Regions from separate parts of the Streptomyces sp. NBC_00322 genome, predicted to be linked through region 2. Evidence: riboswitches for the same ligand, from Rfam matches in the RefSeq annotation. Region 2 holds a riboswitch; each other region holds the start of a gene.
The links. Region 2 has a riboswitch for cyclic di-AMP ahead of OG905_RS16485 (C40 family peptidase). Riboswitches for the same ligand answer to the same signal wherever they lie in the genome.
Positions count from the first base shown of each region.

Region 1: another riboswitch for cyclic di-AMP. It lies ahead of OG905_RS24245 (transglycosylase family protein); the one in region 2 lies ahead of OG905_RS16485 (C40 family peptidase).
Region 3: another riboswitch for cyclic di-AMP. It lies ahead of OG905_RS03640 (transglycosylase SLT domain-containing protein); the one in region 2 lies ahead of OG905_RS16485 (C40 family peptidase).

Region 1 covers NZ_CP108019.1:5,292,397-5,299,043, reverse strand. The annotation lists gene eno (phosphopyruvate hydratase) at 1-1,110, opposite strand, end outside; gene OG905_RS24245 (transglycosylase family protein) at 1,397-2,053, opposite strand; cyclic di-AMP (ydaO/yuaA leader) riboswitch at 2,057-2,232, opposite strand; gene OG905_RS24240 (transglycosylase family protein) at 2,492-3,358, opposite strand; gene OG905_RS24235 (cytochrome P450 family protein) at 3,471-4,739, opposite strand; gene OG905_RS24230 (nucleoside triphosphate pyrophosphohydrolase) at 4,736-5,719, opposite strand; gene OG905_RS24225 (SurA N-terminal domain-containing protein) at 5,741-6,382, opposite strand; gene OG905_RS24220 (GtrA family protein) at 6,513-6,647, opposite strand, start outside.
Region 2 covers NZ_CP108019.1:3,675,284-3,681,930, forward strand. The annotation lists gene OG905_RS16475 (M23 family metallopeptidase) at 1-603, shown strand, start outside; gene pcrA (DNA helicase PcrA) at 607-3,048, opposite strand; cyclic di-AMP (ydaO/yuaA leader) riboswitch at 3,299-3,463, shown strand; gene OG905_RS16485 (C40 family peptidase) at 3,465-4,655, shown strand; gene OG905_RS16490 (hypothetical protein) at 4,754-5,107, opposite strand; gene OG905_RS16495 (C40 family peptidase) at 5,615-6,647, shown strand, end outside.
Region 3 covers NZ_CP108019.1:798,562-805,208, reverse strand. The annotation lists gene OG905_RS03655 (amino acid adenylation domain-containing protein) at 1-1,691, shown strand, start outside; gene OG905_RS03650 (MbtH family NRPS accessory protein) at 1,688-1,879, shown strand; gene OG905_RS03645 (YncE family protein) at 2,117-3,187, shown strand; cyclic di-AMP (ydaO/yuaA leader) riboswitch at 3,642-3,806, shown strand; gene OG905_RS03640 (transglycosylase SLT domain-containing protein) at 3,809-4,600, shown strand; gene OG905_RS03635 (ABC transporter ATP-binding protein) at 4,681-6,570, opposite strand.

The DNA of each region.
Region 1 (6,647 bases), 1.6 Mb from region 2:
GGTCTCGCCGGAGCGGTGGGACATCATGCACTTGAAGCCGCTGCGCTGGGCGAGCTCCACGGCGTCCAGGGTCTCGGTCAGCGAACCGATCTGGTTGACCTTGACGAGCAGGGCGTTGGCCGCGCCGTCCTCGATGCCGCGGGCCAGGCGCTCCGGGTTGGTGACGAAGAGGTCGTCGCCGACGATCTGGACCTTGGTGCCCAGCTTGTCGGTGAGAACCTTCCAGCCGGCCCAGTCGTCCTCGAAGAGCGGGTCCTCGATGGAGACCAGCGGGTAGGAGGCGACGAGCTCCTCGTAGTACTCGGTCATCTCGGCGGCCGAGCGGGACTTGCCCTCGAACTCGTACGTGCCGTCCTTGTAGAACTCGGACGCGGCGACGTCGAGCGCGAGCGCGATGTCCTTGCCGGGGGCGTAACCGGCTTCCTTGATGGCCTCGAGGATCAGGTCCAGCGCGGCGCGGTTCGACTCGAGGTTCGGCGCGAAGCCGCCCTCGTCACCGAGACCGGTGGACAGGCCCTTGGTCTTCAGGACCTTCTTCAGCGTGTGGTAGATCTCGGCGCCCCAGCGCAGGGCCTCGGAGAAGGACTCCGCGCCGATCGGGGCGATCATGAACTCCTGGATGTCCACATTGGAGTCGGCGTGCGAGCCGCCGTTCAGGATGTTCATCATCGGAACGGGCAGCAGGTGCGCGTTCGGGCCGCCCAGGTAGCGGAAGAGCGGCAGGTCGGAGGCCTCGGAGGCGGCGTGCGCCACGGCGAGCGAGACACCGAGGATGGCGTTGGCGCCGAGCGAGGACTTGTCCGGGGTGGCGTCCAGGTCGAACATCGCCTGGTCGATCAGGCGCTGCTCGGTGGCGTCGTAGCCGACGAGCTCCGGGCCGATCTGCTCGATGACGGCGAGGACGGCCTTCTCGACGCCCTTGCCCTGGTAGCGGTTCTGGTCACCGTCGCGGAGCTCAAGAGCCTCGAACGCACCGGTGGAGGCGCCGGACGGAACAGCAGCACGGCCCGTGCTGCCGTCGTCGAGGCCAACCTCGACCTCGACCGTGGGATTGCCTCGGGAGTCCAGGATTTCCCGGGCTACGACGACGTCGATGGACGGCACGAGCATCTCCTTCTGGGATGTGACGCTTGAAGTGCAGGGTCTCTTTGGCCTTGCGGCAAGAGCCTAACCGGCGCGGGGGCATCGGTCGGCAGATGCCCGCCCGCTGGGACGAAAAAGGGCATGAAGAGACTCGACGCGGGACAAACAGCGCGTGAACTACCAGGGGGTAACAGACAGAACCCCGGCCCGGCACGCTCGGGGGAAAGCGCGCGGGGCCGGGGTGGCTGTGGGGATGAGAGCCCGCAGGGTCCGCTGGTCCGCCGGGTCCAGCGGAGTCCCAGGGCTCCTCGGGTCAGCTCAGGTGGAGCTGCTGGCCCGGGAAGATGACGTCGGCATCGCTGATGATGTCCTTGTTCAGCTCGAACAGCTTCTTCCAGCCGCCCTTGACCTTCTCGGCCTTCGCGATCTTGCCGAGGGTGTCACCGGCCTTGACCTTGTACTCGCCGTCGCCCTTCTTCACTGCCTTCTTCGGGGCGGCGGGGCGCTCGGAGCGGGTGGTGGGGGCCTCGGCGCGCTTCGCGACCGGCTTCGCGGCGGGCTTCGCCTGCTGCGTGGTGGCGGAGCCACCGGTGTACGGCGTGCTGGACAGGTTCACGCCACAGCTCGGCCAGGCGCCCTTGCCCTGACCCGCGAGGACCTTCTCGGCCACGGCTATCTGCTGGTCCTTGGAGGCCAGGTCGGCGCGGGAGGCAAAGGCGGTGCCACCGTAGGCGGCCCAGGTGGAGTTGGTGAACTGCAGGCCGCCGTAGAAGCCGTTGCCCGTGTTGATGGACCAGTTGCCGCCGGACTCGCACTGGGCGACGGCGTCCCACTCGGACGCGGTCGCGGCGGAGGCCGAGGTGGCACCGATCAGCGGGACGGCGACAGCGGCACCGGTGACACCGGCGAGCGTGGCGATGCGGGTGAGCTTGGACGGGCGACGGTGCTTGGCTTTGCCGGAAAACAGCATGGAGCTTCTCCTCACCGACGCCTACGAGGTGAGCTGTCGGGTTCGGGCCAAGTGAGTTGCCCGGTCGCACGTTCGTGCATGCGACTTCACCCCAAGCCGGTCTCCGCCGTCGATCTCTCAACGGCCGGGCCCGGCGCTTACCTTGGGTCCCCCGCTCCTGCCTTCGGCGCTCTGCGCGACGACTACTCCCCCCGACCGACGGCAGGATTCGGCGTGACGGTCAGTGGTGCCCGCTGTGGCGAGCGGTTCAGACCGTAGACACACGACTCCCCGATGTTCAAAGACGAACATCGGGGAGAAATCGCCCATTTCACCGAGTAGGACATATACGTTTCCGCAGGTGACGGGCGGAATGGGTGATTCCGCCGGGGCAGATGCGTCAGTTGGGACAAAGAGACCCTTGTCTCACTTGCGCAGAACCGGACATACAGCCTCGAACTACTCCTGACTCAGGCCCAGATCAAGGCTCTGGCCAGGAAGGATGAGGTCGGGGTTGCCGCCGACGGTCTCGCGGTTCTTCTCGTAGAGCGCGGTCCAGCCGCCGGAGAGCTTCTCCTTGTCGACGATCGCGGAGAGGCTGTCGCCCGGCAGGACGGTGTACTCGCCCGGCGCGGCGTCCGCACTGTCGACCTTGTCCGACTTGTCCGCTTCGGTGCGTGCCGAACCGTCACCTCGCGAAGCGTGGCGCCCTGTTTCGCGCTCACTGTCCGCATTGTCCGGCTCGGTCTCCTCGGGGGCCGCCTCGCCGCGGTGCTTGCCATCGCCCGCCGCCGCATCGGGGGCCTCGGTCGCCGACCCGGTCACGTCTGCGGGCGGCGTGGTGGACGGCTCGGCGGGCTTGGCGGTCGGCTCCGTGGGCGCGGCCGGCGCCGGAACCGTGCTCTGCGAGGGCGAGGGTGCGGTGCCCGGGTCGACGCCGGTCGCGGCGCCGTCGTTCTGCAGCCCGGCGATCGGCGCACAGCCGGCCCACGCGGCCGGACCCTGCGCATCGAGGACCTTCTCGGCGACCGCGATCTGCTGCGAGCGGCTGGCGAGGTCGGCGGTGGGCGCGTACTCCGAGCCGCCGAAGGCCTGCCATGTCTCCTGGGACATCTGGAGTCCGCCGTAGTACCCGTTGCCGAGGTCGGCGCTCCACATGCCACCGCTCTCGCACTCGGCGACGCGGTCCCACATGGAGGCGTCGGCGGCGGAGGCCGAACCGGCTCCGAGAAGGGGGATCGCGATGGCCGATCCCGTCACCCCTGCCGCGACAACAATGGCCGGAGCCTGGCGGGGACGGCGGTGGCGACCATGGCCGGAGAGCATGCGTTTGCCTTTCGCGTGACTGCTGAGACGGCAGTGAAAGTAGTCGCATACGAGCGCACATCACAAGTCGATGCAGCGCAGATCACGTGAAAGTCACAGAATTGACAGTCTGTCAGATCTGTCGAGGCGCGAACTCAACGGGCAGAGTGCGCAATCCACGCATAATCAGGCCTCCACGCCACCGCAAATCGGCCGGATCGCCCGCAAGCCGCAAGTCCGGCAATCTCCTGAGCAGCGTCGCGAGCGCGGTCTGCCCCTCCAGCCGGGCAAGCGGAGCGCCGAGGCAGTAGTGGATGCCGTGGCCGTACCCGAGATGCTGGTTGTCACGCCGGGAGAGATCGAGGGTGTCCGGCTCGTCGAAGCGCTCCGGGTCCCGGTTGGCTGCCGCGAGTACGACGAGTACGGGATCGCCCGCCGCGATCCGCTGCCCGCCGATGGTCAGCGGCTCGGTGGCGAACCGCCAGGTCGCGAGCTCCACGGGGCCGTCGTAGCGCAGCAGTTCCTCGACCGCCGTCGCCAGAAGGGGGCTTCCCGCTGCGGGTCCGGGGGTCACCCCCCGGGTCTCCCCCGCGGCCAGGGAGTCCTGCAGACGCTCGCGCTGTTCCGGGTTGCGCAGCAGCGCGTACACCCCGTTGCCGATGAGATTGACCGTCGTCTCGAAGCCCGCGAAGAGAAGGATGAAGGCCATCGCCGCGGCCTCGTTCTCGGTGAGGTGCTCGCCGTGGTCGCTCGCGCGGATCAGCCCGGAGATCAGGTCGTCGCCGGGTTCTTCCCTTTTGCGATGGATGAGTTCGGCGAGATAGCTCCGCATCTTCTTCACAGAGCGGGCGACTCCGCCGCGCGGGCCACCACCGTGGCGGATCATCATCCCCGCCCAGTCGCGGAAGTCGTCCTGGTCCTCGCGCGGGACGCCGAGCATGTCGCAGATGGCGTAGATGGGCAGCGGGAACGCGAACTCGTGGATCAGGTCCGCCTCCCCCTTCTCCGCGAAGCCGTCGATGAGCCGGTCGGTCAACTCCTGTACCCGCGGGGCGAATTCGGCGACGACGCGCGGGGTGAACGCCTTCGACACCAGCCGCCGCAGCCGGGTGTGGTCCGGCGGGTCGATGTTCAGCAGATGCGTCATCAGCTCGGCCTTGCGCTCGCCGGGAATGCCCGTCTTCCCCTTCGCGTGCGCGGGCTCGTCATGGTGCGCGGGATTCTTCGACAGCCGCTGGTCGGCGAGGGCCTGACGGGCATCGGCGTACCGCGTCACCAGCCATGCCTCGACCCCGCTGGGGAGCCGGGTGCGGTGCACGGGCGCGTGCTCGCGCAGCCAGGCGTAGGCGGGATACGGATCGGTGGCGAACTCCCAGGTGAAGAGCTCGGGCTGGGTGCTCACACCTGGTCCTCGACGGCACGGATCGCGTCCCGGTAGGCGCGGGCGGCGGCTCGCAGCGCGGCCTCCGGGTCGGCGCCCTGGGCCTCCGCGCGGACGGCGAGGCCGAGCAGTTCGTAGCCGATGCCGTCGCCGGCGGGCAGCGCCACGTCCAGTCCGGCGGTACGGACCCGGCTCGCGAGCTTCGCCGCCAGCGCGAGACCGGGCTGACCGAGCGGAACACCGTCCGTCACCGAGTCGCGCTGCTTCTCGATCGCCTTCGTGCGCAGCCAGTGCGCCTTCACCTCCTCCGGAGTCTCGGCGCTCTCGTCGCCGAAGACATGCGGGTGGCGGTGGATCAGCTTCTCGACGATCGTCGCTGCGACATCGTCGATGGAGAACGGCTCGGCACCGTCCTCCTCGCGGCCTTCCTGCGCGATACGCGCGTGGAAGACCACTTGGAGCAGTACGTCACCGAGCTCCTCGCGCAGCTCGTCGCGGTCGCCGTCCTCGATCGCCTCGACGAGTTCGTACGCCTCCTCGATGCCGTACTTGGCCAGGCCCTTGTGGGTCTGCTGCGAGGACCACGGGCATTCGAGCCGGATCCGGTCCATGACCTGGACGAGATCGAGAAGGCGCGCGCCGGGCAGATCGTACGAGCCGGGGAGCAGCTCCAGGTCCGGCATCTGCACCCGTCCCGATCCGGCGAGCCGGGCAAGACCGTCGGTCAGGGCCTGGTCGCCCTCGCCGGAGGGCAGCACCACCACGGTGCGGTCCCCGGCGCACGCGTCGAGAAGCTCCTGCGCGGTGGGCGCGGCGATCTCGACCCCGATGCCCGCCTCGCGCAGATACGGCAGCTGCGGGTGCGCATCGTCGGAGCACAGCACCTGGTCGGCGTCGTGCAGCGTCTGCCACGCGGGCCAGGACAGCAGCCCGGGCGCGACGCGGTGGCTCGCGGTGAGCAGGACGATACGGCCGGGAGCGACGGGTGCTTCTGTTCTCACCCGTCGAACCTACCTCGCACGCTAGGCGCCGGTCTCCGGCTCCTTGGTGACCTGGGTGATCCATGGGGCCTTGTACGTGCCGAGCTCCAGCTTCTGGTTGTCCCAGGTGCCGAAGCGGGGGTTCACATCGATGTGCAGCGACTTGGCGGCGGCGGTGAAGGCCTGGTTCAGCTTCTGCTGGCCCTCGGGGGTGTTGGTCGCGCCGAGGGCGGTGGCCAGCTTGCTGACCTGGATGTCGCGGCGCACGACATCGTTGAGCTGGTCCGGAGCGACGCCGCGCTGCTGCAGATACATGGCGGCGAGCTGGTCCTCGCCGCCGGACTGCAGCACCAGCTGGGCCCGCCCGTCCTGGACCTCCTTGCGGCTGACCTTGACCCCGGCGTCGTCGGCGGCGCGCTGGACGACCTGGTCGACGATGAGGTCGTACAGCTTGGCCCGGCTGAGCTGACCGCTGTCCTTGATGAGCTGCGCGGACTCGGGCGAGCTCTGCTGGGCGGCGCGCACGTCCTTCACCTTCGCCTGCACGGTCGCCACCTCGATCCGCTCCCCACCGACGACGGCGGCGGCCCCCGGGTGAGCGTCATTGCCGCAGGCGGCGAGGAGGGGCGCGGCGATCAGAAGCGCGGCGGAGACGGTGAGCGCGGTGCGACGGCGGCGGTGCAAAGGAGCCTCCCGGCGTGATTGTGCTTCGGTGCACAAGACCCTGCGGTGATCGATGGTAGGCAGTCCCGGGGGTCTGGGCCACTGATTCGACCAACGATTCGCCCGCAGTTGCGGATGCGAGCGGTACGCGTCAGCCGGCCGACCGGACCGGCTCCGGCTCCCGCTCCTGTATCCGCTCGGCCGGATCCGGCCGCAGCATGATCATCCGGGAGACGACGAACGTGATGGGGATCGCCGACGCCTGCGCGATCAGCGGGGAATAGCG
Region 2 (6,647 bases):
AAGAGCCTCGCGGCCGCCGATCCGTCCTCCGTCAAGCCCGTCGCGGCGAACAACAAGATGGACACGCAGCTCGCCGCTCTCAGCGCCGACGCCCGCGACTTCGGCGACCGCGCCTCCCGCACCCAGGAACGCCTCGATCTCAAGGCGCGCCAGGAAGCGGAGAAGAAGAAACGCGAGGAGGAGGCCAGGCGCCGCGAGGCCCTGCGCCCCAAGTTCGTGCTGCCGGTGAAGCAGCAGGGTCTGAGCGCGTACTACGGCCAGGCCGGCGTCAACTGGATGTCCGTGCACACCGGCATCGACTTCCCGGTGTCGTACGGCACCGAAGTGAGCGCCGCGACCGACGGCACCGTCCGTACGCAGTGGAACAGCGCCTACGGCAACATGGCCATCGTGACCGCGGCCGACGGCACGGAGACCTGGTACTGCCACCTCAGCAGCACCAAGATCCGCTCCGGTTCGGTCAAGGCCGGTGACGTCATCGCGTACTCCGGCAATTCCGGCAACTCCACCGGACCGCACCTCCACTTCGAGGTCCGGCCCGGCGGCGGCTCGGCCATAGACCCGCTGCCGTGGCTTCGCAGCCACGGCCTCGACCCCACCTAGGGCTCACAGCTTCTCGACCGGCGCGTACCGCAGCAGCAGCCGCTTCGGCTTGGTGTCGCCGAAGTCGATCGTCGCCTGCGCGTCCGAGCCCGACCCCGTCACCTCCACCACGGTCCCCAGACCGAACTGGTCGTGCGTGACCCGGTCACCGACCGACAGCGAGATCACCGGCTTCTCGCTCGCACGCCGCGTGGCAAAGCCCGACGCACCGCCGCCCGAGCGGGAGCGCGAGGACGAGAGCGACGACGTGATGCCGGAGGTCGGCCCCGCGGGCGCGGCCATCGGGCCGGTCCGCTTCCACTCCAGGTGCTGCCCCGGGATCTCCTCCAGGAAGCGCGAGGGCGGGTTGTACGAGGGCTGGCCCCAGGCGCTGCGCATCGACGACCGGGTCAGATACAGGCGCTCGCGGGCGCGCGTGATGCCGACGTAGGCGAGCCGCCGCTCCTCCTCCAGCTCCTTCGCCTGGCCGAGGGCGCGCATGTGCGGGAAGACGCCGTCCTCCATGCCCGTCAGGAACACCACAGGGAACTCAAGGCCCTTGGCGGTGTGCAGCGTCATCAGCGTGATGACGCCGGAGCCGTCCTCGTCCTCGTCGGGGATCTGGTCGGAGTCGGCGACGAGCGCGACCTGTTCCAGGAATTCGGCGAGCGTGCCCGCGCCTTCTTCCGCTGCGCGGTCCTGCTCGAACTCCAGGGCCACGGCGGCCAGTTCCTGGAGGTTCTCGATACGCGTCTCGTCCTGCGGGTCGGTCGAGGCCTGCAGCTCGGCGAGATAGCCGGTGCGCTCCAGGACGGCCTCCAGCACCACAGCCGGGCCGGCGCCGGAGTCGACGACCGTGCGCAGATCCTCCATCAGCACGTTGAAGCGCTTGACGGCATTCGCGGAGCGGGCCGCCATGCCGTACGCCTCGTCGACGCGGCGCAGCGCCTGCGGGAAGGTGATCTTCTCGCGCAGCCCCAGGGCGTCGATCATCGCCTCGGCGCGCTCGCCGATGCCGCGCTTGGGGACGTTCAGGATCCGGCGCAGCGGGACGTTGTCCTCCGGATTGGCCAGCACCCGCAGATACGCCAGCACATCGCGGACCTCCTTGCGCTCGTAGAAGCGCACTCCGCCGACGACCTTGTACGGCAGTCCGACGCGGATGAAGATCTCTTCGAAGACACGGGACTGGGCGTTCGTACGGTAGAAGACGGCGACGTCGCCCGCCTTCGCGTCGCCCGCGTCCGTCAGCCGGTCGATCTCGTCGGCGACGAACTGCGCCTCGTCGTGCTCGGTGTCGGCGACATAGCCGGTGATCTGCGCGCCCGCGCCCGCGTTCGTCCACAGGTTCTTGGGGCGGCGGCTTTCGTTCCGCTCGATGACCGCGTTGGCGGCGGAGAGGATCGTCTGCGTCGAGCGGTAGTTCTGCTCCAGCAGGATCGTCGTCGCGTCCGGGTAGTCCTCCTCGAACTGGAGGATGTTGCGGATGGTCGCACCGCGGAAGGCGTAGATCGACTGGTCGGCGTCGCCGACGACACACAGCTCGGCCGGCGGCAGGTCCTCGTACCCCGTCCCCACCAGCTCGCGTACGAGTGTGTACTGAGCGTGGTTGGTGTCCTGGTACTCGTCCACCAGGACATGGCGGAAGCGGCGCCGGTAGTGCTCGGCGACGTCCGGGAACGCCTGGAGCAGATGCACCGTCGTCATGATGATGTCGTCGAAGTCCAGGGCGTTGGCCTCGCGCAGCCTGCCCTGGTACATGCGGTATGCCTCGGCGAGCGTCTTCTCGAAACCGTCGGCAGCCTGGTCGGCGAAGGTCTCCTCGTCGATCAGCTCGTTCTTCAGGTTCGAGATCTTGGCGCTGAAGGCCTTCGGCGGGAACTTCTTGGGGTCGAGATCAAGGTCCCGGCAGACCAGGGCCATCAGCCGCTTCGAGTCCGCCGCGTCGTAGATCGAGAACGACGAGGTGAAGCCGAGCCTCTTCGACTCCCGGCGCAGGATGCGGACACACGCGCTGTGGAAGGTGGACACCCACATGGCGTTGGCCCGCGGCCCGACGAGCTGCTCGACGCGCTCCTTCATCTCGCCGGCGGCCTTGTTGGTGAAGGTGATCGCCAGTATCTGGCCGGGGTGGACGCTGCGGGTCCCCAGCAGATACGCGATCCGGTGGGTCAGCACCCGGGTCTTGCCGGATCCGGCCCCGGCGACGATGAGCAGCGGCGAGCCGGTGTGCACGACGGCGGCGCGCTGCTGTTCGTTCAGCCCTTCGAGGAGGGCGGCGGGGTCCACGACGGTGCGCGGGGCGCCGTCGCGGTGGTACGGATCCCGGGCCGGGGGCACGTCGAACGCGCCCTGGAAGAGATCGTCAGGCATCTCCTCCGGGGAGGGGTCCTCGGGCGGCGGCGGAGGGTGCTCCGAGCTGGGCTGGAGGTCCGCCAGGAAGCTGTCGTCAAAGAGGCTGCTCATCGCTCTACGAGTCTAGGCCGCCGCACTGACAGCTTGCCGCCGCATCGGGCCACCACCCTCCGTAATCCTCGCGACCCTGCGTGATCGGGCCATGTCGTCGGGTCATCTTCCGGAACGTCCGGGTCCGCCGATCGGCAAGGTCACGAAAATGTATCGGGCATATCGAACATCAACCTTCACAGCGGCCACACGAGTTGGCTACGGTGCTCGACCAGGCGGCCCGTATCCCCCTGGCGATCCGCGCCACATCGGGCAGCCTGCGCCGAATTCGGGCTTTCCGCAAGGAAGTTCGGAACCGGGGACCCACCATGCACAACCGGGGTGAATCGGACCGCACCCCATCCGGTCCGTAGGGCGACCTTCCGTTCCGCCCGAACCCGACAGCTAACCCGGTAGGCGGCCCACGGAAGAAGGAGATGCCGGCCTTGGCGTCGCATCGCAAGGAACGCAGCCGTACCACGACCTCACCCGCCGTCGGGCTCACGACGGCAGCCATCGCCGGCGTCACGCTGCTGTCGACGCAGAGCGCCAACGCCGTGCCGACCGAGCCGAAGCCCTCCATCGAAGAGGTGCAGAAGAAGGTCGACGACCTCTACCGGCAGGCCGGCACCGCGACCGAGAAGTACAACAAGGCCAAGGAATCCACCGACGCGAAGCGGCGCGAGGTCGACGAGCTGCTCGACGAGGCCGCCACGCGTACCGAGAAGCTGAACGAGTCGCGCAGAGTGCTGGGCAACTACGCGGCCACGCAGTACCGCACGGGAGCCGTCACTCCGACCGCCGCGCTGCTCTTCGCGGACAGCCCGCAGGCGTACTTCGACCAGACGCAGCTGATGGACCGGATGACCGACCGTCAGCGCACGGTGATCGACGACTACGAGACCCAGCGGGCCGCGGACGCCAAGCAGCGCGCGGCGGCGAACGAGAAGCTCGAGTCGCTCACGCTCTCGCAGAAGGCCCTGAGCGCCAGCAAGCAGGAGGTCCAGGCGAAGCTCGCCGAGGCACGGGAGCTGCTGTCGAAGCTGACCGCCGAGGAGAAGGCCCGGCTCGCCGCGATCGAGCGCCAGAAGCAGGAGGAAGCCCGCCTCAAGGCCGAGGCACAGGCCAAGGCGGAGGCGGAGGCCCGCGCCAAGGAAGAGGCGGCGCGGCAGCAGCAGGAGGCCGCGCAGAGCCAGGACACCAGCACCGGGACGGGCACGGACACCGGCACCGGCACCGGCACCGGCACCGGCACCGGCACCACCGACAGCACGTACGCGGCCAAGGCCGACAAGGTCCTCGCCTTCGCCCGCGCCCAGGTCGGCAAGCCGTACGTCTGGGGAGCGACCGGCCCGAGTTCGTACGACTGCTCGGGGCTGACCCAGGCCGCCTGGAAGGCGGCCGGTGTGGACCTGCCGCGCACCACCTGGGACCAGGTGAACGTGGGCACGCGGGTCGCGACGAAGGATCTGCTCCCGGGTGACCTGGTCTTCTTCTACGACGACATCAGCCACGTCGGCATCTACATCGGCGACGGCATGATGATCCACGCGCCGAAGCCCGGTACGAACGTCCGCGAGGAGTCGATCTACTACATGCCGATCTACGGCAGCGTGCGCCCCGCGTAACACCGCAGCAGCCGAACGCCCGGGCTTCCGAAGCGCGCCCGGGCGTTCTCATGCCCGGCGCACCCCGAGCACCCCGGGCATCCCGGGCATCCCGGGCATCAGGTCCAGAGCGTCGCGATGAAGATGTTCGCGATCGTCAGCCCGCCCACCGCGCCGAACAGCGCCTTGTCGACCTTCTCCTCGTCCCGCTTGACGTAGACGAGGCCCAGGATGACCACCAGCACGGCCAGCTTGATCCCGATCTTCAGGCTGTTCACCGGCTGGTCGTCCGCCCGGTTCAGGCCCACCAGCACCACGCCGGTGACCAGCATCGTCAGCGCACCGTGCAGCATCGCCGGGCTGAAGCGGGCCGTCCCCGCGCCCATCGCCTTCATCTGGGTGAGGAAGCCGCCGAGCAGCAACGCGATACCGATGATGTGCAGGGCGACGAAGACATTGATGAGTACGTCCATGAGGCGGAGCTTAGGGGGTGTCTTTCGGATCAGGCCGGGTCAGTGAGCGGGGTCTGGTGCGTGCAGCTGCAAGGCGGAGGATGGAGCCCACGCGGAGCGTAGGCGACTGACGACAACGCGGCAGATGTGCGTGCCAGGGCACGCGAGCCCGGCAAGATCCGAAAGACACCCCCTAACGATCCCCATACCACCGCCCTTTGGGCAGGTGTGCCTCATTCGCCGCATCGGTCACAGCGGTACCGGGGTCGGGCCGGTGCCATCAGGTCCGCTCCCAGAAAGCGGTCCAGGGTGTCCACCTTCGGGCAAAACCGGTCCTTGCGCCTCAGCCCCGTGATCCCCAGGTTTAGCGTCCTTCCTCAGGTGACCGACTCCCCACCGCCGCCGAGCTCCCGGGCGGCCGTCGGCCACCACCGCCGAGAGATCCGGCGGCGGACCGCTCCCCCCGTGCGGACCGCCGTCGGACTCGGGCTCGGACCGCAGGGAAGACGGAAGGACGTGGACGCCCTCGTGGCAGCGCACCGGAAACCGAAGCAGCATCCGCTCACCGGGCCCGCGGCCCGGACCGCCGCCACCCTCGCGCTCGCCGGCGCCGCAACGACCACCGCATTCAACGGCACCGCACTTGCGGAGCCCGTCCTCACCCCCGCACAGGTCAAGGCCAAGGTCGACAAGCTCTACGAGGAGGCCGAGGCCGCCACCGAGAAGTACAACGGGGCCAAGGAGCAGACCGCGAGCGCCCGCAGCTCGCTGGACGAGCTGCGCGACGAGGCCACCCGCAGGACCGAGCTGCTCAACACCTCACGCAACGCGCTCGGTTCGATCGCCACCGCCCAATACCGCGCGGGCGGCATCGACCCGGCGCTGCAGCTCGCGCTGACCTCCGACCCGGACGAGTATCTGGAGCGTGCCGCGCTCGCCGAGCGGGTCGGCACCCGTCAGGCCGACGCCATCGCCGGAGTGCACCAACAGCTCGTGGACATCGCCCGGTTGCGGGCCGAGGCGGGGAGACGGATGGGCGCGCTCACGGCCCGGCAGACCGAACTGGCCAGGCACAAGGCCACCGTCCAGGAGAAGCTCTCGGCCGCCGAACGCCTGCTGGACCAGCTCACGGCCGCGCAGCGCGCCTCCTACGACAGTTCGCAGGGGACGTCCTACGGAGGCTACGGGGACGCCGCGACCGACGCCCGCGCCGACCGCTCCGCGGCCCCCCGCGGCTCCCTCCAGGCCCCCAACCCCCGTGCCGCGCAGGCCGTCGCCTTCGCCTACGGGGCGCTCGGCAAGCCGTACGTCTGGGGCGCCACCGGGCCCGACTCCTTCGACTGTTCCGGGCTCACCCAGGCCGCCTGGCGCTCCGCGGGAGTCTCGCTGCCCCGCACCACGTACACCCAGATCAACGCGGGCCGGCGTGTATCGCGCTCCGAACTAGCCCCCGGTGACCTGGTGTTCTTCTACTCCGGCATCAGCCATGTCGGCCTCTACATCGGCGGCGGACAGATGATCCACGCACCCCGCCCCGGCGCCCCGGTCCGGGTCGCGCCGA
Region 3 (6,647 bases), 2.9 Mb from region 2:
TGCCCACAGCGCGGTTGCACAACCTGTACGGCCCCACGGAAGCCGCCGTCGACGTCACCCACCACACCTGCACACCCGGTCAGAGTGGGCCCGTTCCCATCGGCCGTCCTGTGTGGAACACCCGGCTGTACGTCCTGGACGCGGCACTCAAACCCTGTCCGCCCGGCGTCACGGGCGAGCTCTACCTCGCCGGAGTCCAGCTCGCCGACGGCTACCTTCGCCGCCCCGGCCTGACCGCGATCCGATTCGTCGCCGACCCCCACGGCGAGGGCGGCGCCCGTATGTACCGCACGGGCGACCTCGCCCGGTGGACCGCCGACGGCGAGGTCACCTACCTCGGGCGCACGGACCAGCAGGTCAAACTCCGCGGCCAGCGCCTCGAACCCGGCGAGATCGAGACTCATCTTGCGGCGGTGGACGCGGTGACCGGCGCCTGTGTGACGGTGCGCGAGGACCGGCCCGGTGACCAGCGGCTCGTCGCCTACATCACGGGCAGCGACGCCGTACCCGACCAGGAGACCCTGCGCGCACGCCTAGGCACGCTCCTGCCCGAGTACATGGTGCCCTCGGCGATCGTTTGCCTCGACGACTTCCCCCTCAGCCCCAACGGAAAGCTCGACCGCAAGGCCCTGCCCGCCCCGGCCACCGACACGCACACCGGCGGACGCGCCCCCCGTAACCCCACAGAGGAGACACTGACCCGCCTCTTCGCCGAAGTCCTCGGCCTCGAACGGGTCGGCACGGACGCCGCGTTCTTCGACCTCGGGGGCACATCCCTGCTGGCCGCCCGGCTCATGTCCCGTATCCGCGAAACGCTCGGCATCAGCGCCCCGATCGGGACCCTGTTCCGCGCGCCGACCCCGGCCGCGCTCGCCGAGCGCCTCACCGACGACAACGGCGCTGACACCGCGCTGGAGGTGCTGCTGCCACTGCGCGCGAGCGGCGAGCGCATCCCGCTGTTCGTGTTCCACCCGGCCGGCGGCATCAGCTGGTGCTACTCGGGGCTCCTCTCCGGTCTCGGCAGCGGACAGCCCGTCCACGGCCTGCAGGCCCGTGGACTGATGCACGACGGGGAAGCCCTGCCCGCCACGATGGACGAGATGGCCGCCGACTACGTGGCACAGATCCGCACCGTCCAGCCGCACGGCCCCTACCGGCTCCTCGGCTGGTCCGTCGGAGGCGTCATCGCCCATACCGTCGCGGTCCATCTCCAGCAGGGTGGCGAACAGGTCGACCTGCTGGCCCTCATGGACGCCTACCCGTCGGACCAGTGGAGCGATCTCGCCGGACCCACCGAGGCCGACGCGCTCAACGCCCTTCTGCGCATGGCCGGTTTCGAGGGCGGTGACGGACTCACCCGGGACGGCGTCCTCGCCACCCTGCGCCATGAGGGCAGTGCGCTCGCGGCCCTTCCCGAGCGGGTACTGACCGCGGTCCTCGGCATCGTCACCAACAACGCCCGCCTCATGCGTACCCACCGGCACCAGACCTTCGAGGGGGACCTGCTGTTCTTCACGGCAGCCGCACCCCGCGCCGAGGACTGGCTCACCCCGCACGCCTGGCGGCCGTACATGAGCGGCAGGCTCGACGAGCACAGGCTGGACTGCCTGCATCCCGAGATGACACAGCCACGGCAGCTCGACGAGATCGCCACCGTCCTCATGGCCCGGCTGAAGGAACTCGACACATGACCCAGCCTTTCGACCCCACGGGCACGCCCGAGCCCACCCATCTCGTCCTCGTCAACACGGCGGGGGCACGGTCGCTGTGGCCGGTATTCCTGCCCGTGCCGGCCGGTTGGGCCACGGAACACGGCCCCGCATCACACGAGGACTGTCTGCGGGCACTGACGCCCGCACAGCCCGCGCCGCCCGGCTGATCCGGCTGGGCAGAAGGCCCGGGATACGAATTCCGGCGACTTGCGCCGCCCCTGCGGACGAATTCGGCGACCGCATTCCCGATTCCCGGCCGGAACGTGTCAGCGATATGTCAGACGAGGGGGAACGACCGACAACTGACAAGCCCTGCTTTCATAGTGAGGCAGGGGCCCAGCAGGGGCGCATATCCACGGTGCCACAAACCGGCATCCACTTCTCATTGTTCTGGAGGAACAAGCATGTCCCGCACCCGAAGCACAATTCGCCGCCGGGTCCTACTCGCCGCCGCCATAACCGCCACCTGCGCGCTCGGCCCGGCCGGCATGGCCATGGCCGCCGCCCCGGCGCAGGTTCACACGCTCCAGGCGTCCTACACGGTCGACTCCGCCCAACTGGGCCAGGGGCTCTACCAGTCCGCCTACTCCGCGCGGAACAACGTCCTGTGGGTCACCAGCTCGGTCGGATACCCCCCGGTCACCAAGACCCAACTGCTCAAGGTGGACCCGTCGACCCTGAAGGTGAAGGCCGCCTACACGCCGCCCCTCAAGGACGAGGCCACCGGGGCGCGGGAGGCCGTCTACGGCGTGGCCGTCGACGACGTGCACAACACCGTGTGGACCACCAACACGCTCGACAACTCCCTTGCCGTCTACAGCCAGCGGACCGGCCAGCACCTGGCCTCGCTGCCCGGCGTGAAGCACGCCCGTGACGTCGTCGTCGACCAGCAGCGCAATCTGGCCTGGACCGCCGGGCTCGAGGACGGCAGCATCGTCGCCTTCGACACCCGTACATACCAGGAGAAGAAGCGCGTCACGGTCACGGGCGCGACACCCGCGGGCGTTGCCGTCGACGAGCGCACCGGCACCGTCTACGCGGCCGATCTGACCAACGGTCAGCTCATCGAGGTCTCTCCGGCATCCGACACGCCCAGGCTGATCCCGGCCGGCAAGGGCACGATCGACGTCGCGCTGTCGGCCGACGGCCGGACCGCCTACGCCGCCAATCAGGCGAGCGGTTCCCTCGCCGTCATCGATCTGCGGGCGGGAGTGGTGCAGAAGGAGATCGCGACGGGAGCGGGCGCCCTCGCGGTCGCGACCGACGCGTGCACGGGCAACGTCTACGTGGCCAACAGGGAATCCGGTACGACCTCGGTGGTCGACCCCCGCAAGGGAATCGTGCTCGCGAACCTTGCGACCGGTGCGAACACGGACCATGTCGTCGTCACGCGCGGCACGGCCTATGTCGTCGACAAGGCGGCGGTCGGCGCGGAGGCGATGGACTCCATCCACCGTATTCGCGCGACCGGCTGACCGGCTGCGGCACCTGAGCGCTCCGGACGGCGGGCTCCGCCGTCCGGAGCGCTCTGTGCTGTCACGGCCGGGTCCCGGATGCGCGCCCCGAAAAGCGCCCTGATGTCCGAAAAGGCCCGCATAGGCGGTTCATCTTTATTGTTATTCGATGCCCGCATAAGAGGAATCCGGGCGAATTCCAATTATCCTGCGCGCAACGCCGCAAACCGGACTCCGTTGCCTTCTCCTCCAGTGAAATGGGTCACGTCCCGAAGTGCCCACGCAGGGCGGCGTGGCGCCCAGTCCCGTTCTGCGACAAGAAAGTTGAGATTCTCGATCATGCCGACCGGCGGGAATTTCTCGCGAATAATCCGCCTCGCGAATTGAAATGTGAATTCGGGACTTGTTTCGCCCGGTCTGCCTCGCTTACGGTCACGACAACCCGGATGGACCGCCGAATCCTGCCGCCGTCCGGAAACCGCACCCACCCACTCACGTACGTACGGCAGGAGCGGGGGACCCAGGTAAGCCGCCGATCCGGAATACGGAACGGCTTGGGGTGAAGTCGCCGTCACATTGCGGCCGGGCATCTCCAGCCCGAACCCGACAGCTCACCTCGCAGGCGACGGAGAGGAATTCGTCATGCCCGCAAAGGGTAAGCATCGCCGTCCCAAGTCCAGTGCACTCAGCCGCGGTCTCGTCGTCGCGGGCACGGGTGGCGCCGCACTCGTCCTGCCGGTCATCGGCACGACCGCCGCCTCCGCGCAGACGGCACCGCAGTCCACTCCCGCCGCCAAGACCTCGGCCACTGTTCCCGTCCTCGCGAAGAAGGCCGGAACCACGACCTACTCCGTCCTCGCGGGCGACTCCCTTGCCAAGATCGCGGACCAGCTCAACGTCAGCGGCGGCTGGAAGAAGCTCTACAAGGACAACCGCAAGGTCGTCGGTGACGACCCGCGGCTGATTCACCCGGGCCTCAAGCTGACGATCGGCAAGAAGGCCAAGGCGGCCCCCGCCTCCGATCGAGCCGACCGGGCCGACCGCTCCAAGCGGACGAAGACGCTGACCCCGGCGAAGAGCGCCCCCGCCGCGAAGCCCAAGAAGAAGACGTACTCCAACGACCTCGACGGCTGGATCAACGAGTCGCTGGACGTCATGGCCAAGCACGGCATCCCCGGCAGCTATGACGGCATCCACCGCAACATCATGCGCGAGTCCTCGGGCAACCCGCTGGCCATCAACAACTGGGACTCCAACGCCCTGGCCGGAACGCCGTCCAAGGGCCTCCTGCAGGTCATCGACCCCACGTTCTTCGCCTACCACGTGCCCGGCACGTCGATGGACAGCTACGACCCGGTCGCCAACATCACCGCCGCATGCAACTACGCCGCCGACAAGTACGGCTCGATCGACAACGTGAACGGCGCCTACTGAGCCTCACAGGTCGCGGCGGTTCACGACGACCAGGGCGAGAACCGCCGCGACGAGCGGCCAGACAGCGCGGGCCCTTTTCCTCACCGGTCCTTCGAGAGCGCAAGCAGCTCGGCGAACAGACCCCCGGCATGGACCAGGTCCTCGTACCGGCCCTGTTCGGTGATCCGTCCCTGCTCCATGACGATGATGCGATCCGCCAGCCGGGTGTTCTCCAGCTGATGCGTCACAACGACCGTGATGCGGTCGGCCGAGATCGCCTTGATCGCCTCGAGGATGCCGTGTTCACCGCGCGCGTCCATCTGCGACGTCGGCTCGTCCAGGATCAGCAAGGATGGCCGCCGGTACAGAGCGCGTGAGCAGACCAGACGCTGCCACTGTCCACCCGACAGCTCGGATCCGCCGTACAGTTCGCGCGCCAGCAGCGTGTCGAGCCCCTTGGGCAGGTCGTCGATCGCCGCGCGCATCCCCACGGCGTCGACTGCGTCCCACACCGGCCCGTCGTCGAAGGTGCGGGGCTGCCCCAGCGTGACGTTCTCCCTTGCGCGCAGGGGCCATTGGGCGAAGATCTGCGGGACCAGCCCGGTCCCCGCCCACACGGAGTCGGGGTCGGCGGCGGCGAGATCGACGTCACCCCAGGTCACTCGGCCCTTGTCGGCCAGGAAGATCCCGGTGATCAGCCGCGTCAGGGTGGACTTGCCCGAACCGTTCTCCCCGACGATCGCGACGATCTCGCCGCGGCGGAGCGTGAGGGAGACATGGTCGACGGCCGGAGCCTCCTTGCCGGGGTACTGGTAGACCACCTCATCGAGCCGGATCTCCTCCACGCTCCCCGGGGCGATCAGCGCACCGCGCTTGGGCGCCAGTTGCTGGGCCAGGTCGAGGAAGGACCGCATGTCGGCGAGGTACAGGCTGGTGTGGAACATCGCCGCTCCGTTGATGACGAGCTGCGAGAGCGCGGCCAGCGTGGTCTGAACGGCGACAACGGCGGTCGCGGCGATGGCGATGCCGACTCGGCCGGTCATCGCGAGCCAGGCCAGGGTGGCCCAGGTGCAGACGAGGAACAGCCCGCCGAGAGCGGAGGTGGCCAGGACGATGCGCAGCATCCGGGGCGCGATCGTGAGGGTGCGCCGGTCGATACGGTCGGACAGCGTGCGGTACCAGAACAGCAGGTAGTCGGTCATGCCGTTCGCACGGACCTCGTCGCCGTACTTGGACGTTGTCGCCCACCAGCGCATCATTCCGCGGACATTGCGGTCGGCGACATTGGCGTAGTGGGTCTCATAGTCCACCTTGGCCGAGAGCACGGCGCCGATACCGGCCGGGAGCACGGCGAGCAACAGCAGCGGCAGCATCAGCGGGTGCATCAGCGTCAGGACACCACCGGCGGCGACCATGCGCACCAGCGCCGCCATGAAGCGCTGCGCGTCCTTCACCATCATCGTCGTGCGGACCACGCCCATCTCCGCGGCTTCCTGCCGGTCGGCGAACCCGTCCGTACTGTAGGCGGACGCCTCGACCCGGCAGACCGCTTCGACGAGTGCGGTGTCGGCCGCCGTGGTCAGCGTGGGCGTGATCCGCCCGTCCGCATAGGAGGCGAAGGCACCGGCGATCCGTCCCGCGGCGGCCGCGGTCCCGACGACCAGCAGCGCGGGGAACGCCGCGTGGAGACGGGCGGAGACTTCGCCGCTGCCGAGGAGGGGATGCATCGCGCGGGCGGTGAAAGCCAGCAGCACGGCAGCCGCGACACCTGTGAGGACCTGGCAGGCCAGCAGGAGAATCACAGCCGCGCGATCGATAAGCCAGGCCATCCGGGAGGTCTGCCCCAGCACCGCCGGCAGGCGGGAGCACAGGGCGGTGAACGAGACCTCGCCGAGGGGGTTCTTGCCGTAGTGGCCCTCGAAGGTGATCTCCGCGGGCGGGGGAGGCGGCGGCGTTGCCACGTTCGCTGCGGCGGAGTTGGTGTCGGTCACCTGCCAACCTCCACAAGTTTGGACGTGGACGCGCGCAGCCCGAGCTGAACCTTGCCGGCCTGCTCGAACACCAGGTG